DNA from 4 places in the Geodermatophilus sp. SYSU D00766 genome. Region 4 is predicted to be linked to each of the others. Evidence: predicted binding sites of a transcription regulator. Region 4 holds the regulator's gene; each other region holds the start of a gene.

Region 1 (5,538 bases), on a different contig from region 4:
CGGGGCGGCGTCGGCCAGCGCCGGTGGGGCGGCCGCGCCGGCGAGGTCGCGGGTGGCCAGGACGTGGCAGGCGGCGACGACGACCGGCGCCGCGACCCGCCGTCCGGAGACGGTCTCGACGCCGGTCACCCGGCCGCCGGCCGGGCCGCCGCCGACGAGCAGCCGCGCGGCGCCGTCGCCGAGGGTGACCCGCCCGCCGTCGGACTCCAGCCGGCGGCGCAGCGCCTCGGTGAGGCCGCCGGAGCCGCCCACCGGGTGGCCCGGCGGGGTGTCGTGCAGCAGCGCCACCCACGCGACCATCGCCGCGGTGCCCGGCTCGCTCATCGGCGGCCCGGACTGCGCGCCGAACCAGGCCAGCGCCGCCTTGAGCCGCTCGCTGGTGAACCAGCGGTCGAGCAGCGCGTCGCCGGAGCCGAGGAAGTCGACGGCGAGGTCGCCGCCGGGGGTGCGGGGACCGTCGCCGGTGGGGGCGCCCAGCGGCCAGAACGCGCGGGCCAGGCCCAGCGGGGTGGGCCGGCGGCCGAAGGAGTCGACGACGGCGCGGCTGCGCGGCCCCCAGACGCCGACGAACCGGCGGTAGGCCCGGGCGTCGTCCTCCCCGCAGGCGGCGGCGATCGAGGCGCAGGTGGCGTCGAGGTCGACGGAGAACACCAGCGGGCGGCCGTCGGGGCCGGGGTCGCCGGGCGCCGGGGCCGGCGCGAAGCCCCACGGGTCGCAGTCGAGGTAGCGCAGCCCGTGCGCGGTCAGGTCGAGCTCCTCGACGACGCCGCTGTGCCGGACGATGACGTGCGCGCTCGAGCCACGGTCGACCCGGACCCCCGGCCAGCGCTCGACGGTGGACACCGCCCCGCCGAGCACCTCGTCGCGCTCGACCACCTCGACGCGCAGCCCGGCGCGCGCGAGGTAGCAGGCCGCGACCAGGCCGTTGTGACCGGCGCCGACGACGACGGCGTCGGCGGTGGGGGGACCGGGCACGCTCAGGCGCCGCTGCCCGGCACCGGCTTCAGCGGCAGCCGGGCGCCGAGGATGGCGAAGGGCCGGGTGTCGCCGGGGAAGTGGTGGCCGCGGGCGAGGTCGACGAAGCCGTCGGCGTGGTACAGCCGGAAGGCCTTGGTGTCGGCGTCGGGCGTGGACAGCAGCGCGGCGGGTGCGTCGACGCCCTCGACCAGCGCGTGCAGCAGCCGCCGGCCCAGGCCCCGGCTCTGCGCCTCGGGGTGCACGTGCAGCTCGCACACCTCGAAGGCGCCCGGCAGCCACCGCTTGGCGGTGCGCCGGTCCAGCGCCGCGCGCACCTGGTCGTGCCACCACTGGCCCGGGGCGACGAGGTAGCCGTAGCCGAACCCGGTCAGCTGCTCGCCGTCGGGACCGGGCGCGAAGGCGCCGACGGCGCGGAAGCCGGGGCGCTCGGTGTGCTGGATCGCGTAGCCGTAGCGGCCGGCCACCACCGAGGCGTCGTAGCCCATGGCCGCGCCGTAGATGGCCAGCGCCTCGTGCATGTGGTCGCGCAGCCAGCCGGCGGGCAGCTCGGTCACCCGGGCCGCGGGCGTCGTGCCGGTCACTGTCTCTCCTCGCTCACGGACCCACCGGGGCGGCGGGGGACTGCGCGGTCACCGAGGCGACGTCGGCCGGGCCGTCGCCGACCTCGGCGGGGGTGCCCCCGGTCAGCCGGAGCAGCTCGTCGTAGGTGGTGGGGAAGACGGCCGAGGGGTGGCCGGCGGCGGCCCAGACCTGCTCGTAGCGGGCCAGCTCGACGTCGATCAGGGTGCCGATCGGCGCGGGGTGGCCGACCGGGGCGACCCCGCCGATGGGCTGGCCGGTGTGCTCGCGGACGAAGTCGGCCGGGGCGCGGCGCACCTCCGGGACGCCGAGCAGGACGGCGACCCGCCCGGTGTCGACCCGGTGCGCGCCGCTGGTGAGCACCAGCAGCGGCTGCCCGCCGACGTCGAAGACCAGGCTGTTGGCGATGGCGCCGACCGGGACGCCGAGCCCGGTGGCCGCCTCCGCGGCGGTGCGCGCGCCCGACGGGATACCGCGGACCTCCCCGCGCACGCCGGCCGCGGCGAGCAGCTCGGCGAGGGCGGCCACCCGGGGGTGGTCGGGTCGGCTCATGCGCCGATCCTGCCACCGCTGTCGGTGCCCCGCCGTACCGTCCGCCGCAGGGGACGGGGAGGGCCCGCCGGGCGCCCGGCTTGACGGGACCGGCGCGGTCGGGTCTACTCGACTCGTTCGAACACACGTTCGAACACCGCCGGCCTCCCACCGCACCCGGGTCCTTCCCCACCCGGTGCGGTGGGTCGGGCCGGTCGGTCAGCGGGCACGGGGTGGGGAGACGGGCATGAGCCGGGTGCTGGGTGACGTCGGCGAGCGGGTCGGCGAGGAGGTGCAGGTCGAGCGCGGGCCGCTCGGGCCGGCGCAGTTCTGGCGCGGGCAGTGGCGCTACGTCGTCGGCGAGCTGCTCGACTCGTGGGTCGAGACCGCGCCGTGGTGGCAGCGGCCCGCCGACGTCCCCGGCGGCGCCTCGGCCGACCTGGTCGCCCCCCGCGAGGTCTACCGGGTCGAGGCGGTGCGGGCCGGGCGCTCGCGGATGAGCTTCGCCGGGGTCTACGACCTGTGCTGGGACGCGGCGGACAACCGCTGGTCGCTCGTGCGGGTGCACGACTGATGGGTGCCGCCTCCGCCATGACCCACCACCCGGCCGACCAGCTGCCGCTGCCCCCGCCGCTGCCGGCGGCGGCGACCCAGCTGCTCGACCAGGCCACCCGCGCGCTGGCCGAGGCCCGCCGCGCCCCCGACCCCTGCCGGCGCTACGCCACCGCCCACCTGGGCGCGCTGCGCGCGGCGGCGGCGGTGCTGGCCGCCCGCACCCGGCCGGAGAGCGGCCGCCGCCGGCCGCGCAGCGCCTGGGTGCTGCTCGAGCAGGTCGCCCCGGAGCTGGGGGAGTGGGCCACCTTCTTCGCCGCCGGCGCCGCCAAGCGCGCCGCGGCCGAGGCGGGGCTGTCCCGCGCGGTCACCGAGCGCGAGGCCGACGACCTGGTCCGCGACGTCGGGGCCTTCCTCGCCGTGGTCGACAGCGTGCTCGCCAGCACCCCCGCGCCCGCGCCCCGGCCGCGCGTGGTGGGCGGCACCGCGCACCGTCCCGCCCGCGGGCGGTGAGCGGCGACCCCTTCGTCCACCTGCACGTCGCCTCCGGCTACTCCCTGCGGTACGGGGCCAACCACCCGGCCGACCTGGTGGCCCGCGCCGCCGAGCACGGCATGGGTGCCCTCGCCCTGACCGACCGCGACGGTCTCTACGGCGCGGTCAAGTTCGCGCTGGCCTGCCGGTCGGCGGGGGTCCGTCCGCTGTTCGGGGTCGACCTCGCCGTCGCCCCCGCGGTGGACACCGCCGTGCCCCCCGCGCGGGCGCACGTGCTGGGGGAGGACGACGAGCTCTCGCCGCGGCGCACCGCGGGTGGACACCCCCGGACCGCTCCCGCGCGGCGCAGCCCGGTGCGCGGCGGCGCCGCCGTCGACCCGCGGCTGCCGCGGGTCACCTTCCTCGCCCGCGACGGCGCCGGCTGGCGCGCGCTGTGCCGGCTGACCAGCGCCACCCACCTGCGCGGCACCCGCGGCGAGCCGGTGTCCTCGCTGGCGCTGGCCGCCGAGCACGCCCCGGGGCTGGTCGCGGTGCTGGGGCCGGACTCGCCGGTGGGCCGGGCGCTGGCGGCCGGGCGGGCCGACGTCGCCGCGGCGCGGCTGTCGGCCTGGCGGTCGGTGTTCGGCCCGGGCTCGCTGGTGGTCGAGCTGGTGCACCACCGCGGCCGGGGCGACCGCTCCCGCGCCCAGCGGCTGCTGCGCTTCGCCGACGAGGAGGGCGTGCCGGTGGTGCTCACCAACGCCGTCCGTTACGTCGAGGCCCTCGACGCGCCCACCGCCGACGTCCTCGACGCCTCCCGGCGGCTGGTCGCCCTCGACACCCGGCACGTCGACCGGCGCACCGCCGAGGGGTACCTGAAGTCGGGCAAGGAGATGGCCGAGGTCGCCGCGGAGATCGCCGGCCCCGACCGCGATGCGGCGCTGCGGCTGCTCGAGCGCACCGCCCGGCTGGCCGAGCAGTGCGCCGTCGACGTCCGCGACGACCTCGGCATCGGCACCGTGCGCTACCCGGAGCTCGACGTCGTCACCGCGCCCGGCGAGCAGGGGATGGACCCCTCCGAGGTGCTGCGGGCCCGCTGCGAGGCGGGGCTGGGCCGGCGCGGGATGGCGCGCACGGCGGCGGTGACCCGGCGGCTCGAGGAGGAGCTCGCCGTCATCGACTCCCTCGGCTACCCCTCCTACTTCCTCACCGTCGCCGACGTCGTCGACCTCATCAAGGGGTTGCGGGTCCGCGCCGCGGCGCGCGGGTCGGGGGCGGGCAGCCTGGTCACCTACCTGCTGGGCATCTCCGACGTCGACCCGATCCGCTACGGCCTGCTGATGGAGCGGTTCCTCTCCCCGCTGCGCCACCAGCTGCCCGACATCGACATCGACGTGGAGTCCGCCCGGCGGATGGAGGTCTACGACGCGGTGATCGCCCGCTTCGGCGCCCACCGGGTCAGCTGCATCTCGATGATGGACACCTACCGGGTGCGCCACGCCATCCGCGACGTCGGTGCCGCGCTCGGGCTGCCCCCGGCCGAGATCGACGCCGTCGCCAAGGCCTTCCCGCACATCCGGGCCAACCAGGTGCACGCCGCGCTGCGCGACCTGCCGGAGCTGCAGGCCAGCCGGCTGGGCTCCCGCCGCGGCGGCGGCACCGGCGACCTCGACCTGCTCTTCGACCTCGTCGCCCGGCTCGACGGCCTGCCCCGGCACATCGCGCTGCACCCGTGCGGGGTGCTGCTGTCCGACGCCACGCTGCTCGACCGCACCCCGGTGGAGAACAGCTACCTCGGCTACCCGATGAGCCAGTTCGACAAGGACGACGTCGAGGAGCTCGGGCTGCTCAAGCTCGACCTGCTCGGCATCCGGATGCAGTCGGCGATCGCGCACGCCCTCGACGAGGTGGCCCGGGTCGACGGCGAGCGGGTCGACATCGACGCGGTCCCGCGCGACGACCCGACCACCTTCGAGCTGATCCGCAGCACCCGCACGCTCGGCATGTTCCAGATCGAGTCGCCGGGGCAGCGCGAGCTGGTCGGCAAGTTCGGGCCGGAGTCGTTCGAGGACATCGTCATCGACATCTCGCTGTTCCGGCCCGGCCCGGTGAAGAGCGACATGGTCACCCCGTTCCTGCTGGCCCGGAACGGCTGGCGGGACCCGGTCTACCCGCACGAGGACCTCGCGCCGTACCTGCGGGAGACCGCCGGCGTCGTCGTCTTCCACGAGCAGGTGCTGCAGATCGTGGCGCAGATGACCGGCTGCGACCTCGCCCAGGCCGACGAGGCGCGCCGCGCGCTGGGCGACCGCGAGCTGCACCCGGAGGTGCGGGCGTGGTTCATGCCCGAGGCGCTGCAGCGCTACCCGGTCGAGGTGGTCGAGCGGGTGTGGGAGGTGCTGGTCGCCTTCGGCTCGTTCGGCT
Region 2 (5,538 bases), on a different contig from region 4:
CCGCGGGCACCAGCTACCGGGTCGGCGCGGTGCAGGCCCAGCCCAGCGAGCAGGAGCTGCTCGAGGCCGGGCCGCTGGCCCCCGGCAACCCGGTGCTCGAGCGCGACACCGCGCTGCCGCCGCTGGACCCCGAGGTCACCGACCTGGTGGCCCGGCTGACCGCCGGCGCGGCGACCCCGTACGAGGCGGTCCGCGCCATCCACGACCACTTCTCCCGGGCGAACGGCTTCGTCTACAGCCTGGCGACCGCGCCGGGCACCACCGGCGACGACCTCGCCCGCTTCCTCCGGTTCAAGCAGGGCTACTGCGAGCAGTACGCCGGGGCGATGGCGGCCATGGTCCGCGCCGCCGGCATCCCCGCGCGGGTGGCGCTGGGCTACACCCCCGGCCGGCTGCAGCCCGGCGGGAGCCGGCTGGTCACCAGCGACGACGCGCACGCCTGGGTGGAGGTCTACTTCGACGACCTCGGCTGGATCCCGTTCGACCCGACGCCGATCGACAGCGACCGCGCCGTCGACCTGCCGTGGGCGCCGCGCCCGGCCGACCAGGAGGTCCTCGAGCGGCCGACCGACGTCCCGACCGCGCCGACCCCGGTCCAGCCCACCCCCGCGCCGCGGCAGGACCGGCTCGACGACGGCGCGCAGCAGGGGTCGGCGTCCGCCGGGCAGACGTCGTCGGCGCGGCCGGTGCTCGTCGGCGCCGGCGTGCTGCTCGGCCTGGCCGCGCTCGTGGGCGCCCCGGCCGGCGCGCGGGCGCTGCAGCGCCGCCGCCGGGTGGCCGACGGCAGCCCGGGCGCGCTGTGGGACGAGCTCGCCGCGACCGCCCGCGACCTCGGCCTGCCCTGGGACCCCGCCCTGACCCCGCGCCGGCAGGCGGCGGCCCTGGCCCGCACGCTCGGGCCCGGGAGCGGCGGGTCCTCCCGGGTGGGCACGCAGGGCGCGGCGGACGCGGTCGAGCGGCTGGCCCGCGCGGAGGAGGCCGCCCGCTACGGCCCTCCCGGCGCCGGCTCCGGCGACCCGGCCGCGGCAGCCGCGCTGCGGACGGCGCGGCAGGGGCTGGTCGCGGCCGTCCCCGCCCGCACCCGGCTGCTGGCGCGGCTGTGGCCGGCCTCGCTGGTCGAGGGGCTGGGCGCCGCGGCCCGGGCGTTGCTGGGCCGGCTCCCCCGCCGCACCGCCTGAGGAGGGCCCCCTTCCCGGGGCCCGTTCCAGCACGTCACCCGGCCGCCGGACGGTGTGCGCCGACGCCGCACGTCCGGGCCGGGGACGCCGCGCCGGCGCACACCGTCCGGGGGAACGGGCCCGCCGAACGCCGACGGCCGCCGTCCCCGGGAGGGACGGCGGCCGTCGGCCGAGCGTGCGGGCTACTGGTCGTAGCGGCGGCGGAAGCGCTCCTCGAGGCGGTTCTTCAGCGGCTGCCGGCGGGGCCTGCCGCCGCGGCCGCGGGCGGCGGTGCTCCCGCCGCGGGCGCCGACCGGGCCGGTCTCCACCGCGCCGGTGGCGCTGCGGTAGTTCAGCACGCCGAGCGCGGCGCCGCCGAACATCACCAGGAACCCGAGGACCCCGAGGGGCACGGACGGGACGACCGCGCCACCGACGAGGACGGCCAGGCCCACGACCACCAGCAGCGCACCGAGTTGCAGCTTCCGCCGGGCCTTGAGCCTGCGGTCACCCGTGCGGACGGAGGAGGCGAACTTGGGATCGTCGTCGACGAGGGCGCGCTCGATCTGCTCCAGCAGTCGCTGCTCGTGCTCGGAGAGCGGCACCGAGACCTCCAGATGGGCCAAGCCAATACCGCCGGGGTCACCCCGGCGGTGCCACCGAGGATACGAGCCGTTCGCGGGGTGCGAAAGGCGAGCGCGCGGCGACCCGCCGGTGATCGTCTCCGGTCACCCTCCCGGGCGGTCGCGCACCCGCCGGTCGCGGTCGCGGTGCAGCAGCGTGGCCGGCCGGACGGCCCCCGCGCCGAACCGGCGGGCGGCCCGGTCGGCGGCCAGCTCGGCGTCCCGGCGGCCGTGCTCGCGCTCGCCGAGCTGCAGCTGCCGGGGCGCCGACCCGGCCGGCACCAGCCGCTCGGCCCGCACCCCCACCAGCCGCAGCCGCGCCCGGTCCAGGCCGAGGGCGTCGAAGAGCGCGCGGGCGGTCTCGTAGAGGTCCTGCCCGACGTCGGTGGGGACGTCGAGGGTGCGGCTGCGGGTGATCGTGGTGAAGTCGGCGAAGCGGACCTTGATGCTCACCGTGCGCGCCAGCCAGCCGCCCGCCCGCAGCCGGCCCGCCGTCCGCTCGGCCAGCCGCAGCAGCTCCCGGTGGACCACGGCGGGGTCGTCGACGTCGGTGGCGAAGGTCTCCTCGTGCCCGGTGGACCGCTCCGGCTCGTCGGGCACCACCCGGCGCGGGTCGCGGCCCCAGGACAGCTCGTGCAGGTGCGCGCCGGCCGCCGGGCCCACCGCCCGCTGCAGCGTGCGGACCGGCACGTGCGCCAGGTCGCCGACGGTGCGCAGCCCCAGCCGCAGCAGCAGCTCCTCGGTCTTCGCGCCGACGCCCCACAGCGCGCCCACCGGCAGCGGGTGCAGGAAGTCGATGACCTCGGCCGGGCGGACGACGAGCAGCCCGTCGGGCTTGGCGCGGGTGGAGGCGAGCTTGGCCACGAACTTGGTGCCGGCGACGCCGACCGAGCAGGTGATGCCCTGCTCGTCGTAGACGCGGGCGCGCAGGTACTCGCCGATCTGCGCCGCGTCGCCCAGCCGGCGGCCGGCCCCCGACACGTCGAGGAAGGCCTCGTCGAGGCTCAGCGGCTCCACCAGCGGGGTGACCGACCGGAACAGCGCCATGACCGAGCGGGAGACCTCGGCGTAGAGCGCCATGTCGCCGGGCAGCACGGTCGCCGTCGGGCACAGCCGCAGCGCCCGGGCCGTGGGCATGGCGGCGTGCACGCCGTACGCGCGCGCCTCGTAGGTGGCCGAGGTGACCACCCCGCGGTTGCCCGCGCCGCCGACGACGACCGGCGTGCCGGCGAGCTCGGGGCGCCGGCGCACCTCGACGCTGGCGAAGAAGGCGTCCATGTCGACGTGCAGCACCGTGCACCCCTCCGCCCGCCCCGCTGCCACGACCCCTCCCTCGAACACCTGTTCGGACCGACCTGGGGAGGGTAACGGTCCGGCCGGGTCCGTGGCGCGCGGTGCGGGCGGGCTCCCCGGCGTGTCCCGGAACGGCGCGAACTCGCAGGTGACCGCATGTGTGACCGCCCCGTGAACGAGGTAGGTGGGACGCGACCGACCGCCATCCGGCGGCCGGCGCCGATCCGCACCGGAGGAGCTCGATGGCGCTCGACGACGACGACATGACCAGCGTGGAGGGTCCGGCCGACAGCGGTGCCGGCGAGGGCACGCCCGGCCAGCACGACGGCGGTGCCGACGGCGGCGCCGACGGCGGCGCGGGCCACGACGGCGGCGCGGACGGCACGGCCGACGGCGGTGCCGGCCACGACGGCGGCGCGGACGGCGGTGCCGACGGCGGCGCCGGGCACGGCCCGGCCGACGGCGGTGCGGCCGGTGGCGGCTCCGACGGCGGTGCCGACGGTGGCGCCGACGGCGGCGCGGACGGTTCGGCCTGAGCCAGGACCCGGCCGTCGCGGGGCCGGGCGGGGCTGACCCCTGCCCGGCCCTGCGCCGGTGCACGCACCTCGACCCCGCGGTCTTCGCCGAGCGGCACTGGTCGCGCCGCCCGCTGCTCACCCGCGCCGAGGACACCGGGGAGTCCTTCGCCGACCTGCTGACGCTGGCCGACGTCGACGAGCTGCTCTCGCGCCGCGGGCTGCGCACCCCGTTCCTGCGCATCGCCAAGGACGGCGCCGTCGTCGACGCGGCGCGGTTCACCACCTCCGGCGGCGCCGGCGCCGAGATCGCCGACCAGGTCTCCTCGGACGCCGTGCTGCGGCTGTTCGCCGACGGCAGCACCGTCGTCCTGCAGGGGCTGCACCGGCTCTGGCCGCCGCTGATCGAGTTCGCCGACCAGCTCGCCGCCGACCTCGGGCACCCCACGCAGGTCAACGCCTACGTCACCCCGCCGTCCTCGCGCGGCTTCAGCCCGCACTACGACGTGCACGACGTCTTCGTGCTGCAGGTGGCCGGCGAGAAGCACTGGACGATCCACGAACCGGTGCTCCCCGAGCCGCTGCGCAGCCAGCCGTGGAACGACCGCGCCGCCGAGGTCGCCGCGGCCGCGGAGCGCGAGCCGGTCATCGACGCGGTGCTGCGCCCCGGCGACGCGCTCTACCTGCCGCGCGGCTACCTGCACTCGGCGGTGGCCCTGGGGCAGACCAGCGCCCACCTGACCGTCGGCGTCCACTCGGTCACCCGCTGGTCGGCCGTCGAGGCGGCGCTGGACCTGGTGCGGGTGCTCGCCGCCGACGACCCCGAGCTGCGCCGGGCGCTGCCGCTGGGCGTGGACCTCGCCGACCCTGCGGCCCTGCGCGACGACGTCGCCGCCGTGGTGGGTGCGCTGCAGGGCTGGCTGGGCCGGGTCGACCCCGACCGGGTCGCCGACCGGGTGCGCGGCCGCACGTGGGCGCAGGTGCGGCCGGAGCCGGTGGCGCCGCTGGCGCAGGCGACCGCCGCCGCGGCGCTCACCCCCGACACCGTGCTGCGGCTGCGCCGCCGGCTGCGGGTCTCCCTGCGGGACGCCGGGGGCGACCGCGTCACCCTGATCGGCGGGCGCCGCACGCACGAGTTCCCCGCCGCCACCCGCCCGGCGCTGGCCGCGCTGCTCGCCGCCGGGGAGCTGAAGGTGGCCGACCTGGCCGGCCTGGAGCCGGCCGACCGGCTCACCCTGGCCCGGCGGCTGGTGACCGAGTCGATCGCCGTGGTCGCCGACGCGCACGTCGACGGGTCCCCCGACGGTGGGAGCGCCCCCGAGCCGGGCCCGGCCGGACCGGGTGCCCCGGCCCCGGACGCGGGCGGGGACGATGGGGAGCGTGCCGACGCCCTCGGGACCGGGTCGTGAGCCCGCCGCCCTCCCCCGGGTGAGTGCCGCACCGGCGCGGCCCGACCCCTCCCCGCCGTCCCGGCCGGTCCGCGTCGGCCGGCTGGACCCGACGCGCTGCTCGGTCACCGCCCTGGTCCGCGGCGACTCCCCCGTCGCCACGGCCGGGCCGGCGCAGCGCTGGCTGCTGGTCGAGCAGCCGGGGCCGTGGGGCCCCGACGCGCTGCTGCAGTCCCGCTTCGACGCCGCCGTCGCCCCGCGCCTGGCCGCCCGCGCCCGCGCCGAGGGCACCCGCGTGCTGCTGGTGCGCCGCCCCGGGGAGCGGCTGGCCGAGTCCGGGCACCGCTGGGCCTACGCCGACGGCCGGCCGGGCCGCGAGGGCCTGTGGTGGTCGACCCGCGACACCGACGCCGACCTGCTCGACGTGCCGTGGGACGGCTCGGTGGGCGAGCGCGCCGACGACCCGGTGTACCTGGTGTGCACCCACGGCCAGCACGACGCCTGCTGCGCGTTGCGCGGCCGGCCGCTGGCCCGCGCGCTGCCCGCGCCCGACGTGTGGGAG
Region 3 (5,538 bases), on a different contig from region 4:
ACCGGCTGGTGGCGGCGTCGCTGCTGGAGGCCGTGCCGGGGCCGGGCGGCCGCCGGTTCCGGATGCTCGAGACGGTCCGCGCCTACGGCCGGGAGCTGCTCGACGCCGCGGGCGAGGCGCCCGCGGTGCAGCTGCGGCACGCCGGCTGGTGCGCCCGGCTGGTCGCGGCGGCGTCGGCGGAGTTCGTGGAGCCGGGTCAGGTGGCCGCCTTCGACCGGCTCGACGCCGTGCACGCGGAGCTGAGCGCCGCGCTCGACGTGTACCTGGCCGAGGACGCGGTGCGGGGCCTGGCGATGGCGGCCGACCTGTGGCTGTACTGGGCGGCGCGCGGCCACCTGGGGGAGGGGCGCCGCCGGCTGCAGGACCTCCTCGCCGCGTGCCCGCAGCCGTCCGGCACCCGGGCCCGGGGCATGGTCGCCGCCGGTTTCCTCGCGCTCGCCGCGACCGACCCCGCGGCGGCGCTCCCGCTGCTCACCCGGGCGCGGGAGCTCGGGGAGGCCTGCGGCGCGCCGTCCGTCGTCGCCTCGGCCACCCAGTACCTGGGCCAGGCGGCGCTGTTCGACGGCGACCTGGCCGCGGCCGACCGGCTGCTGCGCGAGGCGGCGGCGCGGCACGCCGCGGCCGACGGGCGGTACGAGGCCTTCTGCTGGGCCGACGTCGGGGTCGCCGCGCTGCTCGCCGGGCGCGACGCGGACGCCGCGGAGGCGTTCGCCCGCAGCCTCGCGCTCGCCGAGCGCGGCGACCCCTGGACCCGGTCGCACGCGCTGTGGGGACTGGGCCTGGTGCGGCTGGGTGCCGGGGAGGCGGAGGAGGCCACCGCGCTCGAGCGGTCCGCGCTCGGGCTGATGCGCGAGGTGGACGACCGCAGCGGGACGGCGCTGTGCATCGAGGCGCTGAGCTGGGCCGCCGCCGCCCGGGGGGCGTGGGAGCGCGCGGCGCGGCTCGGCGGCGCGGCCGAGGCCGTGTGGCGGTCCATCCCCGCCGACCTGCCCGCCCCGCTGACCCGGCGGCGCGAGGAGTGCACGACGGCGGCCCGCCGCGCGCTGGGCGACCGCCGCTGGGGAGCCCTGCACCGGGAGGGCGCCGTCCTGGACCGGACGGGCGCGGTGGCCCTGGCGCTCGACGAGCGGCCGGCGCCGTCCGTGACGCCGGCCGGTGCCGGGCCCAGCCCGCTCACCGCACGGCAGCAGGAGGTGGCCCGGCTCGTGGCCGAGGGCCTGACCGACCGGCAGATCGCGGCCCGGCTGGTGATCTCACCGCGCACCGCCGAGTCCCACGTCGAGCAGATCCTGGCGCGGCTGGGCGTGCGGTCGCGGGCGGAGATCGCCGCCTGGACGGCGGCGCGCGCCGCCGTCGGCTGATCAGCCCCGGTCCTCGCCGTTCCGCACGAGGCGCAGGTGCGGGCCGGTGGGCACGTCGGCCCGCGGGTCGGGGACCTCGGGCAGCCCGGCGGCGCGCCGCACCCGGTTCTCGGGGACGTCGAGGGCGCGGGCGAGGTGGCCGGCCATCCACGGGCTGATCAGCGCCCAGCCGCGGGTGTGCGCGAGCCGCTCGAGCACCTCGGGGCCGACTGCCCCCCGCGCGCGGCGGGAGGCCTCGTACACGGACCCGCCCAGCTCCCACAGCCGTCGCCGGACGAGTGCCTGCAGGTCCTTCGTGGGCATGGACGAACTGTATTTCAGGGAAGCCCGGGGAGCAGTCGGTCGAGCGGTGTCGAGCGGGTGTCCACGGTGAGCTCACGAGGCTGCTAGTCCCGGAATCGCCACCTTCCTCCGCTCTGACCTGCGGCTTCACCTTGTCATCGTCGTCCATCGAACGTATGATCGAAGACGTGACGGAGGTCCTGGCGGTCGACGAGCCCGTGGTGGGCCGGGCGTCGGGGCCGCTGGGCGCGGTGCAGGCCGCCGACCGGGAGATCTCCCGGCAGACGGCGTTGCGGGCGCGGGCGATCGCGGCCTTCGCCGCTACCTGTCCCGCCTCCGCCGACCGGCAGCCCGGGGAGCCCGGCGCGATGGCGGCCGAGCGGTGGGCGGCGCGGGCCGAGGTGCTGCGGCCGGTCAGCGAGTGGGCCGCGCACGAGCTGGCGATCGCGCTGAACGTCACCACCCAGCGCGCGGAGGAGGAGTTGGCACGGTCGCTGACCCTGGTGCACCGGCTGCCGGGGGCGCTCGATGCGCTGCAGGCCGGGGTGCTGCACCCCGGGCACCTGTGGTGCCTGCTCGAGCACGTCGCCCCGATCGCCGACCACGCGCTGCGCGCCCGGATCGAGGCCGAGCTGCTGGGCTGGCTGGGCGGCCGGTCGGTGACCACCCCGGCGCAGCTGGGCGACAAGGTTCGCCGGGTGGTGCTCAAGCACGCCGCCCGGGACGCCGCCCGCCACCTGGCCCGCGCGCTGCGCCGGCGCGGGGTATCCGCCCGCCCGGACCGCACCGCCGGGATGAGTGTGGTGTCGGCGTTGCTGACCACCCCGGAGGCCGCCGCGCTGCTCGCGGCGCTGGGCGCCTGCGCCGACGCGCTGCCCGCCGACACCCGCAGCCGCGGGCAGAAGATGGCCGACTGCCTGCTGGACCTGGTGCTGCGCCCCGGCGAGACCGGCCGGCCGCCGGTGCAGGTCGCGCTGACGGTGGTCGCACCCGTCGGCGCGCTGCTGGGCGGGGATGCCCCGTGCGAGATCGACGGGCAGGTGGTGCCCGCCGAGGTGGTGCGCGCCCTGCTCGCCGCCCTGACGGGCCAGGCGAACGGGACCGAGTCCGTCGAACCCGACACCGCGCCCGCCGACACCGCCCCCGCCGACACCGCCCCCGCCGACACCGCCCCCGCCGACACGGCACCGGCCGGGCCCGAGCCGCATGACAGGGCGGGCACGTCCGCGGTGGTGTCCGAGGCGGAGGACTTCGCGCGCTGGTCGGAGGAGCTGGAGCAGCGGGTGCTGGCCGGGGAGTTCGACGCCGAGCCGGCCCCCTGCTACCTCGACGAGGACGGGCCACCACCCGACCCCTGGCCACCCGACCCCTGGCCAGTCGGCTCAACAGCGCGGTACCGCTCCGCTCCGGCCGTGCCTGACGGCTGGTGGGCGCGCGCCGACCGCGCCGTCGACGACGCCGGCACCGCCCTGCTCACCCTCCAGCGCACCCTCGGCCACGCCCGCCGGCTGGTCGCCACCGCGCAGCGCGCCGACGCCGCCGATGAGGCCACCGGGGCGAGCAGTGCCGCCGGCCAGGTCTCGGCCGCACCCGACGCACTCACCGCCCTCGCCGCCGCCGCCGATCAGGCCCGCGCCGACCTGGCCGACCTGCTCGCCCGCACCGCCGGCGGCGGGCTGGCCGACCGGCCCCGCCTCGCCCTCACGCACACCCTCGGCGGCGCGCTGCTCGCCCTCACCGACCTGCCCGCCCTGCAGCAGGCTGCCCGCACCGGCACCGGCCTGACCGCACCCGGCGAGAGCCCCGGCTACCGGCCCGCCGCCGCCCTGGACCGGTTCGTGCGCGCCCGCGACCGGCGCTGCCGCTTCCCCGGCTGCCGCCGCCCCGTTCCCCGCCGCGGCGAACTCGACCACCACACCCCCTGGCCCGCCGGGGCCACCGCCGCGGCCAACCTGGCCGGCTACTGCACCGGCCACCACCGCTCGACGGCCCCGTCCAGGGTCCCGCCCTGAGCTTGCGAAGGGCGGGGAGGACGGGGTCCTTCCTCAGGCACCGGGATGGACGCACCGGCTGGCCCCCGACGGCACCCTCACCGTCACCACCCCGTCCGGCCTCACCGCCACCACCGAACCACCGCCCTACTAGGGACGGGTCAGTCCCTCGAGGACGGTGAGGGCGCGGTCGGCCTCGTGCGCGGGGACGAACAGGTGGTCGTGGTGGTAGGCGGCCAGCACGTTGCAGCTGATCCCGGCACCGGCCAGGGCGGTGCTCACCCCGGCGGTGAGACCCACCGCGGCGAGGTCGGAGTGCACCAGCAGCGTGATGCGGGCCGCCACGTGGTCGTAGGACAGCCCCACCCGGTCGGCCTCCTCGCGGGGCAGGACCAGGGTGAGCCCCTCGTCCTCCCGCACCGTGGCGACGGGGGTCAGCCCGCCGGGCACCTCGGAGCCCGGCACGGTCGTGAAGACGTACGTCCCGGGCGCACGCCGTGGCGCCATGCCGGACAGCAGACGGTCGAGGTCCCGTTCACCGGCCACGGGAGCATCCTGCAGGCATGACCGGACCCGAGTACGCCGGACTCCGCGAGCGAGCGGCCAAGGGCGACCGCGACGCCGTCGACGAGCTGATCGAGCTGGCCGGCGAGCAGGGCGACCTCGCCGAGCTCCGCCGGCTGGCCGACCTCGGCTACCGCGACGCCGCCGACGAGCTCGTGCAGCGGGCCAGCGAGCGGGGCGACCTGGCCGAGTTGCGCCGGCTGGCCGAGGAGGGCAACGCCGACGCCGCCGACGTCCTGCACGAGCTCACCGAGGAGTGAGGACACCGCAGCCCCCGGTCCGGAGGGACCGGGGGCTGCAGGAGAGCGGCGCTAATCGGCGGGCTCGTCCACCCAGTCGGGGCCGTTGACCTCACCCGGGCCGGCGAGGTCGGCGGCGTCGACGATCGTGTACGCGTAGCCCTGTTCGGCGAGGAACCGCTGCCGGTGGGCGGCGTACTCGGCGTCGAGGGTGTCGCGGCTGACCACCGTGTAGAAGTGCGCCTGCCGGCCGTCGGCCTTGGGGCGCAGCACCCGCCCGAGCCGCTGGGCCTCCTCCTGCCGCGACCCGAACGTCCCCGACACCTGGACGGCGACCGCGGCCTCGGGCAGGTCGATGGAGAAGTTGGCGACCTTCGACACGACGAGCGTGCGGATCTCCCCGGCGCGGAACGCGTCGAAGAGCTTCTCCCGCTCGCGGTTGGTGGTCGACCCCTGGATCACCGGCGCGTCCAGCGCCCGCCCGAGCTCCTCGAGCTGGTCGAGGTAGGCCCCGATCACCAGGGAGGGCTCCTCGGGGTGCCGCTCGAGCACCCGCCGGATCACCGGCAGCTTCGACGTCGCCGTGGCCGCGATCCGGTACCGCTCCTCGGGCTCGGCGACGGCGTAGGTCATCCGCTCCTCGTCGTCGAGCCCGACCCGCACCTCGATGCACTCGGCCGGGGCGATGTAGCCCTGCTGCTCGATGTCCTTCCAGGGCGCGTCGTAGCGCTTGGGCCCGATGAGGGAGAAGACGTCGTCCTCGCGGCCGTCCTCGCGCACCAGCGTCGCCGTCAGCCCCAGCCGGCGGCGGGACTGCAGGTCGGCGGTGAGCCGGAAGATCGGCGCGGGCAGCAGGTGCACCTCGTCGTAGACGATCAGGCCCCAGTCCTGCGCGTCGAAGAGGTCCAGGTGCCGGTACTCGCCCTTCCGGCGGGTGGTCATCACCTGGTACGTGGCGATGGTGACCGGGCGGATCTCCTTGCGCTCGCCCGAGTACTCGCCGATCTCCTCCTCGGTCAGCGAGGTGCGCGCGATCAGCTCGCGCTTCCACTGCCGGCCGGAGACGGTGTTGGTGACCAGGATCAGCGTGGTCGCCTTGGC
Region 4 (5,538 bases):
CGACGGCGGCACGGCGCTCTTCCGGCTCACCTACCCCGACGGCCCGCACGACGCCGAGGCGCTCCTGGTGGCCCCCGACGGCACGCCGTACCTGGTGACCAAGGAGGTGCTCGGTGCCAGCCGCGTCTACCGCCCCGCGGCGCCGCTCGTCGACGGCGGCACGGTGGCGCTGGTCGACGTCGGCAGCGTGGCGTTCACGCTGACCGGGACACCGGGCGGCCCGGTGGGGCGGGCCGGTCAGCTCCTGGTGACCGGCGGCGCGGTGGCCCGCGACGGCAGCCGGATCGCGCTGCGCACCTACACCGACGCCTACGTCTGGCCGCTGACCGGCTCGGACGTGCCGGCCGCCCTGGCGGGCGAACCGGTGCGCATCGCGCTGCCCGAGGCGCCGCAGGGGGAGGCGGTGTCGTTCACCGCCGACGGCGCGGCGCTCCTCGTGGCGGGCGAGGGGCTGCCGGGCGACGTCACGCTCGTGCCGATCCCCGCCGGGACGGCGGCCCCGGCGCCGTCCTCGGCGGCCGACCCGTCGCTGGCGGCCGTCCTCGACGACGGCGGCACCGGCGTGTCCCCGGTCGCCGCGGGGCTGGTCGCCGCCGGGGTGGCCACGGTGCTGGTGTGGGTCGCCGGCCGGGTACGCCGGGGCCGCGCCGCGGGACCGCCGGCCGGCTGAGGCTGCCCGCCGTGCCGCGGGACCGCCGGCCGGTCGAGGTCGCGGAGCCCGGCCGCCGCCGACCCGGGGCGGGTCCGCGGGGCCGGGAGCGCGTCCCGGGCGGTGCGGGTCAGACGCGGCGCAGGACGGTGACCACCCGGCCGAGGATGGTCGCCTCGTCGCCCGGGATGGGCTCGTAGGCCGGGTTGTGCGGCAGCAGCCACACGTGCCCGTCGCGGCGCTTGTAGGTCTTGACGGTGGCCTCGCCGTCGAGCATCGCGGCCACGATCTCGCCGTTCTCGGCGGTGGGCTGCTGGCGCACGACCACCCAGTCGCCGTCGCAGATGGCCGCGTCGACCATCGAGTCACCGGCCACCCGGAGCATGAACAGGGTGCCGTCGCCGACCAGCTCGCGGGGGAGCGGGAAGACGTCCTCGACCGCCTGCTCGGCGAGGACCGGGCCACCGGCGGCGATCCGGCCGACCAGCGGCACGTACGTGGGGGCGGTGGTGTCGCCGGCCGCGGCGGCCGGCGGTGCGGCCTCCGCCGCGGTGTCGCCGGGCAGCCGCACGTCGAGCGCGCGGGGGCGGTTGGGGTCGCGCCGCAACCAGCCCTTCTTCTGCAGCACGGAGAGCTGGTGGGCGACCGACGACGCCGAGGACAGGCCCACGGCCTCGCCGATCTCGCGCACCGAGGGCGGGTAGCCGCGGCGCTCGATCGAGTCGCGGATGACCTCGAGCACCCGGCGCTGGCGCTGCGTGAGCCCGTCGCCGGCCTCACCCCGGTCGGGGAAGGTGCGCACCGCGCCGGTCCGGGTGCCGGTCCCCTCGGCGGCGGTGTCGGTGCCCCGCCGGCCGCCACCCCGCCGGGTGGTGGTGCTCCCGCGCGTGCCCTGGCCGGTCCCGCTGGTGCCCGCCACGTCTCCTCCTCGCCGGCCGTGTCCCCACGGCCCTCGTGTCCCGCCCCGTCCCCGGCTCCGGGACCTCCGGTCGGTGACCGACGGGTGCCGGTGCGGCCGGGATCGACCGCCGGGTGCCGGGCGGACGGCTGCTGATCGGACCGTAGCGCCTCGGGACCGGGACTTCAAACGTGTGTTCGAAACCGGTGGGCGGTGTCGGTTGGCTCCTGTCGGTGCCGTGCGGTAGACATCGCACACACGTTCGATCGAACGCCTGTTCGATGCAATGGGGTCGACGAGGAGAGTGGTCATGGGCAGCGTGCGCCAGGCAGTGCTGGAGTTCGACGCGACGGTCCGGGTGCCCTGGCGGCCGCTGCTCGCCGACGGTGCCGGGGGCGGCCCCGCTCCCACCCGTCGGCCGGTGCGCCCCGACACCTCCGGGCGCCCCGTTGGCCAGGCGCCCCCGGCACCTCCGGCCCCGCTCCCCGGCGCCGGCCCGCGCGTGGCCGGTCACCTGCGGCCGGTGCCCGACCTCCCGGCCGAGCCGGCCGCCCGCGCCACCGGCCCCGCCGCGGGGGCGCGCCACACGCGCCGCGACCCGGCCCGGCCCGGAGGGCGGCCGGTGTCCGCGCAGCCGGTCCGGCGCGCGGCCGGCCCGTCGCCGGCGCCCCTCCGGCTGACCCGCCGCGGGCGGCGCCTGGTCGTCGCCCTGGTCCTGGCCGCGGGCATCGGGGGCGCGCTCCTGGGCCGGGAGGTCCTCGCTCCCCAGCAGGGCCTGCAGCTCGCCGGGGAGAGCAGCGTCGTCGTCGAGCCGGGCGACACGGTGTGGTCCATCGCCGACGAGGTCGCCGGCGACGGTCAGGACGTGCGCGCCGTGGTGCACGCGATCGAGGCGCTCAACGACCTCGAGGGTTCCGCGGTGGTCGCCGGGCAGGTCCTCCGGCTCCCCTGACCCGGCGGAGGGGACACGGGACGGCCACCGAGGGCCGCCCGGAGAAGTGACGAGAGCGTCCTCGACGGTTCGTCAACCATCGGTCCCCGGTCGCTCACGCACCGATCTCGGATCAACACATACGGTGAGGGGCGTGTCAGCAGCCGTGAACAGCAGGGCGGCGGTGTCCTTCGGGTCGCCGCAGGACGTCGAGGTGCTCGTGGACGGCGCCTGGGTGCCGGGTGCGATGCTCGGCTGGCGGCACGACGACAGCGGCGCCTGCGAGGTCTGGGTGCGGCTGCGGGCGGAGGTTCCCGGGGTCGTCGAGGGCGCCGGGACCTGGGTGGAGCTGACCGCGGTCCGGCTGCCCGAGCGCCGCCTGACGCTCGCGCCGGCAGCCGACGCCGCACCCGCGGCCGCGCCCGCCCCGGCGGACGCGCCCGCCACCGCTGCGATGCCAGCCCTCGCGGCGGTGCCCGGTGTCGCGGCGGTGCCCGCGGTCGCGGCGGTGCCCGCCACGGCTGCGGTCGTCTCCGTCGGGGGTCCGGTTCTGCGCCCCCGCCGGTTCCGGCGGCACGGCGCCGACGCGACCGCCGAGCAGCCCGCCGTCGGTGCGGGCGGGGCCGGCCGGCACCGCGCACCCGCCGGCGCCGGGTCGGGCCGCCACCGCGCGGTCACGACCGAGATGCCCGCCGTCGTCGCCGGCCCAGGGGGCGAGGCGGCCCCCGGGTCGGCTGTCGTCCCCGGCCCGGGACTGGCGGTCGTGCCGGCGGGGGAGCCCGACCTGCTCACCCGGCCCATCCGGCTCGGCGACCTCGTGCCGAACGCCCGGGGTGGTCGTCCGGCGGTCCGCCCGCCGGTCTGAGCTCCGCCGGTCCGGGCGCTCCGCGCCTGCCCGGCACCAGCCCTCACCCAGCACCGCCTCCACCGAGCCCGCGCCCGGCCGGCAGCTGCCCCGGGCACCGTCCACCGGGTCGCCGGTCCTGCTCCCGTGGGCCGCTCCGGCGGGATCCGGCGACCTCCGCAGCCGGTCCGTACACCCGTGTCCGGTCCCGTGCGCGCCGACACGCGGGCGGTCGCGGCGTGTCGTGTGGCCGGTGGGAGACCTGCTCGCGCGTGGTCACCAGGAGGTCACGAGCAGGTCTCGGCGGAAGAGACACGCCCGGTGTCGACTTGCAGATGTAGTGGAGCCGGGCCTACGGTCCCCCTACATCTAGTAGTTCCCCGATTGAGGTCCTCCACAGGTCCGTCCTCAGGTTCTCCCCGGGGCGTCCACCGGATGTCCCCAGAGAGGTCCACAGCAGGGGTCCACACCAGAGGTCCACAGCAGGGGTCGGCGGACCGGGTGCCCGGAGCACCCGGCGGCCCGTCGACACGCCCCACCCGGCACCGGGTCACCGGTACCGAACCCGTCCGCGGAGGGAGGTGAACCGCAGTGCGGTGCCCGTTCTGCCACAACCCCGACAGCCGGGTGATCGACTCGCGCGAGGCCGACGAGGGAGCCACCACCCGGCGCCGCCGCTCGTGCCCCGCCTGTGGCCGCCGCTTCACCACCGTGGAGGAGGCCGTCCTCGCCGTCGTCAAGCGCAGCGGGGTCAGCGAGCCGTTCAACCGCTCCAAGGTCGTCGCCGGCGTGCGCCGGGCCTGCCAGGGCCGGCCGGTCGACGAGGACCAGCTCCAGCAGCTCGCCCAGCAGGTGGAGGACGCCATCCGCGCCAGCGGGGTGGCCGAGGTGCCCAGCCACGAGGTCGGCCTGGCGATCCTGCGCCCGCTGCGCGAGCTCGACGAGGTCGCCTACCTGCGCTTCGCCAGCGTCTACCGGGCCTTCACCTCGGTGGAGGACTTCGAGAAGGAGATCACCGAGCTCCGGGCGCGGCACCACACCGGGGGCACGCCGCCGCTGCCGGGCATGCAGCTCGACCCGCCGCCGCGCCGTCGCGGCGGACGCGGCCCGGCGAGCGCCGCAGGCACGTCCGGCACCTGACCACCGGCCGGCAGCGTCGCCGGCCCGATCGGCACCACCCGCTCAGCACCACCCCAGAAACCGTCAGCACCAACCGCTAGGAACAGGGTGGCTCTCTTCCCCAGCCGCCCGGACCACTCACCGAGGGAGAGCTCGTGACCGAGATCGAGGACCGCCCGGCAGGCCGTACGCGTCGGGCCGTCAAGGCGCCGACCCGGGGGAAGGGCCTGAAGATCAAGCGGGTCTACACGACCGCCGGGGTGCACCCCTACGACGAGGTGGTCTGGGAGCGGCGCGACGTCGTCATGACCAACTGGCGTGACGGCTCGATCAACTTCGAGCAGCGCGGCGTCGAGTTCCCCGCCGAGTGGAGCATCAACGCCACCAACATCGTCACCACGAAGTACTTCCGCGGCGCCGTCGGCACCCCGCAGCGCGAGACCAGCCTGCGCCAGCTCATCGACCGGGTGGTGCTCACCTACGGCGCCGCCGGCCGCGAGCACGGCTACTTCGCCAGCGAGGGCGACGCCGAGGTCTTCGAGCACGAGCTGACCTGGATGCTGCTGCACCAGGTGTTCAGCTTCAACTCGCCGGTGTGGTTCAACGTCGGCACGCCGGCGCCGCAGCAGGTCAGCGCCTGCTTCATCCTCGCTGTCGACGACACGATGGACTCGATCCTCAACTGGTACCGGGAGGAGGGGCTGATCTTCAAGGGCGGCTCCGGCGCCGGCCTGAACCTCTCCCGCATCCGCTCGTCCAAGGAGCTGCTGTCCTCCGGCGGCACCGCCTCCGGCCCGGTCAGCTTCATGCGCGGCGCCGACGCCTCCGCCGGGACGATCAAGTCCGGGGGCGCCACCCGGCGCGCGGCCAAGATGGTCGTCCTCGACATCGACCACCCCGACATCGAGGAGTTCATCGAGACCAAGGCGCGCGAGGAGGACAAGATCCGTGCGCTGCGCGACGCCGGGTACGACATGGACCTCGGCGGCAAGGACATCACCAGCGTCCAGTACCAGAACGCCAACAACTCCGTCCGCGTCTCCGACGAGTTCATGCGCGCGGTCGAGGACGGCACGCCGTTCGGCCTGCGCGGCCGC

The links. The regulator LexA, encoded in region 4, represses DNA repair genes until DNA is damaged. The targets are predictions, from matches to a motif close to TCGAACANNTGTTCGA.
Region 1: the regulator LexA is predicted to act here: its motif matches at 2,227-2,242, upstream of ACI8AD_RS08595 (DUF6504 family protein).
Region 2: the regulator LexA is predicted to act here: its motif matches at 3,114-3,129, upstream of dinB (DNA polymerase IV).
Region 3: the regulator LexA is predicted to act here: its motif matches at 1,812-1,827, upstream of ACI8AD_RS08795 (DUF222 domain-containing protein).

The regions. Positions count from the first base shown of each region.
Region 1 is NZ_JBJGYI010000007.1:112,705-118,242, forward strand. It holds gene ACI8AD_RS08580 (phytoene desaturase family protein) at 1-975, opposite strand, end outside; gene ACI8AD_RS08585 (GNAT family N-acetyltransferase) at 978-1,559, opposite strand; gene ACI8AD_RS08590 (YbaK/EbsC family protein) at 1,573-2,109, opposite strand; gene ACI8AD_RS08595 (DUF6504 family protein) at 2,336-2,662, shown strand; gene ACI8AD_RS08600 (SAV_6107 family HEPN domain-containing protein) at 2,662-3,153, shown strand; gene ACI8AD_RS08605 (DNA polymerase III subunit alpha) at 3,150-5,538, shown strand, end outside.
Region 2 is NZ_JBJGYI010000007.1:122,840-128,377, reverse strand. It holds gene ACI8AD_RS08650 (transglutaminase family protein) at 1-1,178, shown strand, start outside; gene ACI8AD_RS08645 (DUF3040 domain-containing protein) at 1,361-1,762, opposite strand; gene dinB (DNA polymerase IV) at 1,886-3,073, opposite strand; gene ACI8AD_RS08635 (BatC protein) at 3,316-3,609, shown strand; gene ACI8AD_RS08630 (cupin domain-containing protein) at 3,924-4,997, shown strand; gene ACI8AD_RS08625 (sucrase ferredoxin) at 5,017-5,538, shown strand, end outside.
Region 3 is NZ_JBJGYI010000008.1:4,000-9,537, reverse strand. It holds gene ACI8AD_RS08805 (ATP-binding protein) at 1-1,361, shown strand, start outside; gene ACI8AD_RS08800 (hypothetical protein) at 1,362-1,664, opposite strand; gene ACI8AD_RS08795 (DUF222 domain-containing protein) at 1,832-3,655, shown strand; gene ACI8AD_RS08790 (ACT domain-containing protein) at 3,785-4,180, opposite strand; gene ACI8AD_RS08785 (hypothetical protein) at 4,198-4,458, shown strand; gene ACI8AD_RS08780 (DNA repair helicase XPB) at 4,510-5,538, opposite strand, start outside.
Region 4 is NZ_JBJGYI010000019.1:53,707-59,244, forward strand. It holds gene ACI8AD_RS14870 (hypothetical protein) at 1-670, shown strand, start outside; gene lexA (transcriptional repressor LexA) at 780-1,568, opposite strand; gene ACI8AD_RS14880 (LysM peptidoglycan-binding domain-containing protein) at 1,858-2,499, shown strand; gene ACI8AD_RS14885 (hypothetical protein) at 2,633-3,343, shown strand; gene nrdR (transcriptional regulator NrdR) at 3,914-4,462, shown strand; gene ACI8AD_RS14895 (vitamin B12-dependent ribonucleotide reductase) at 4,597-5,538, shown strand, end outside.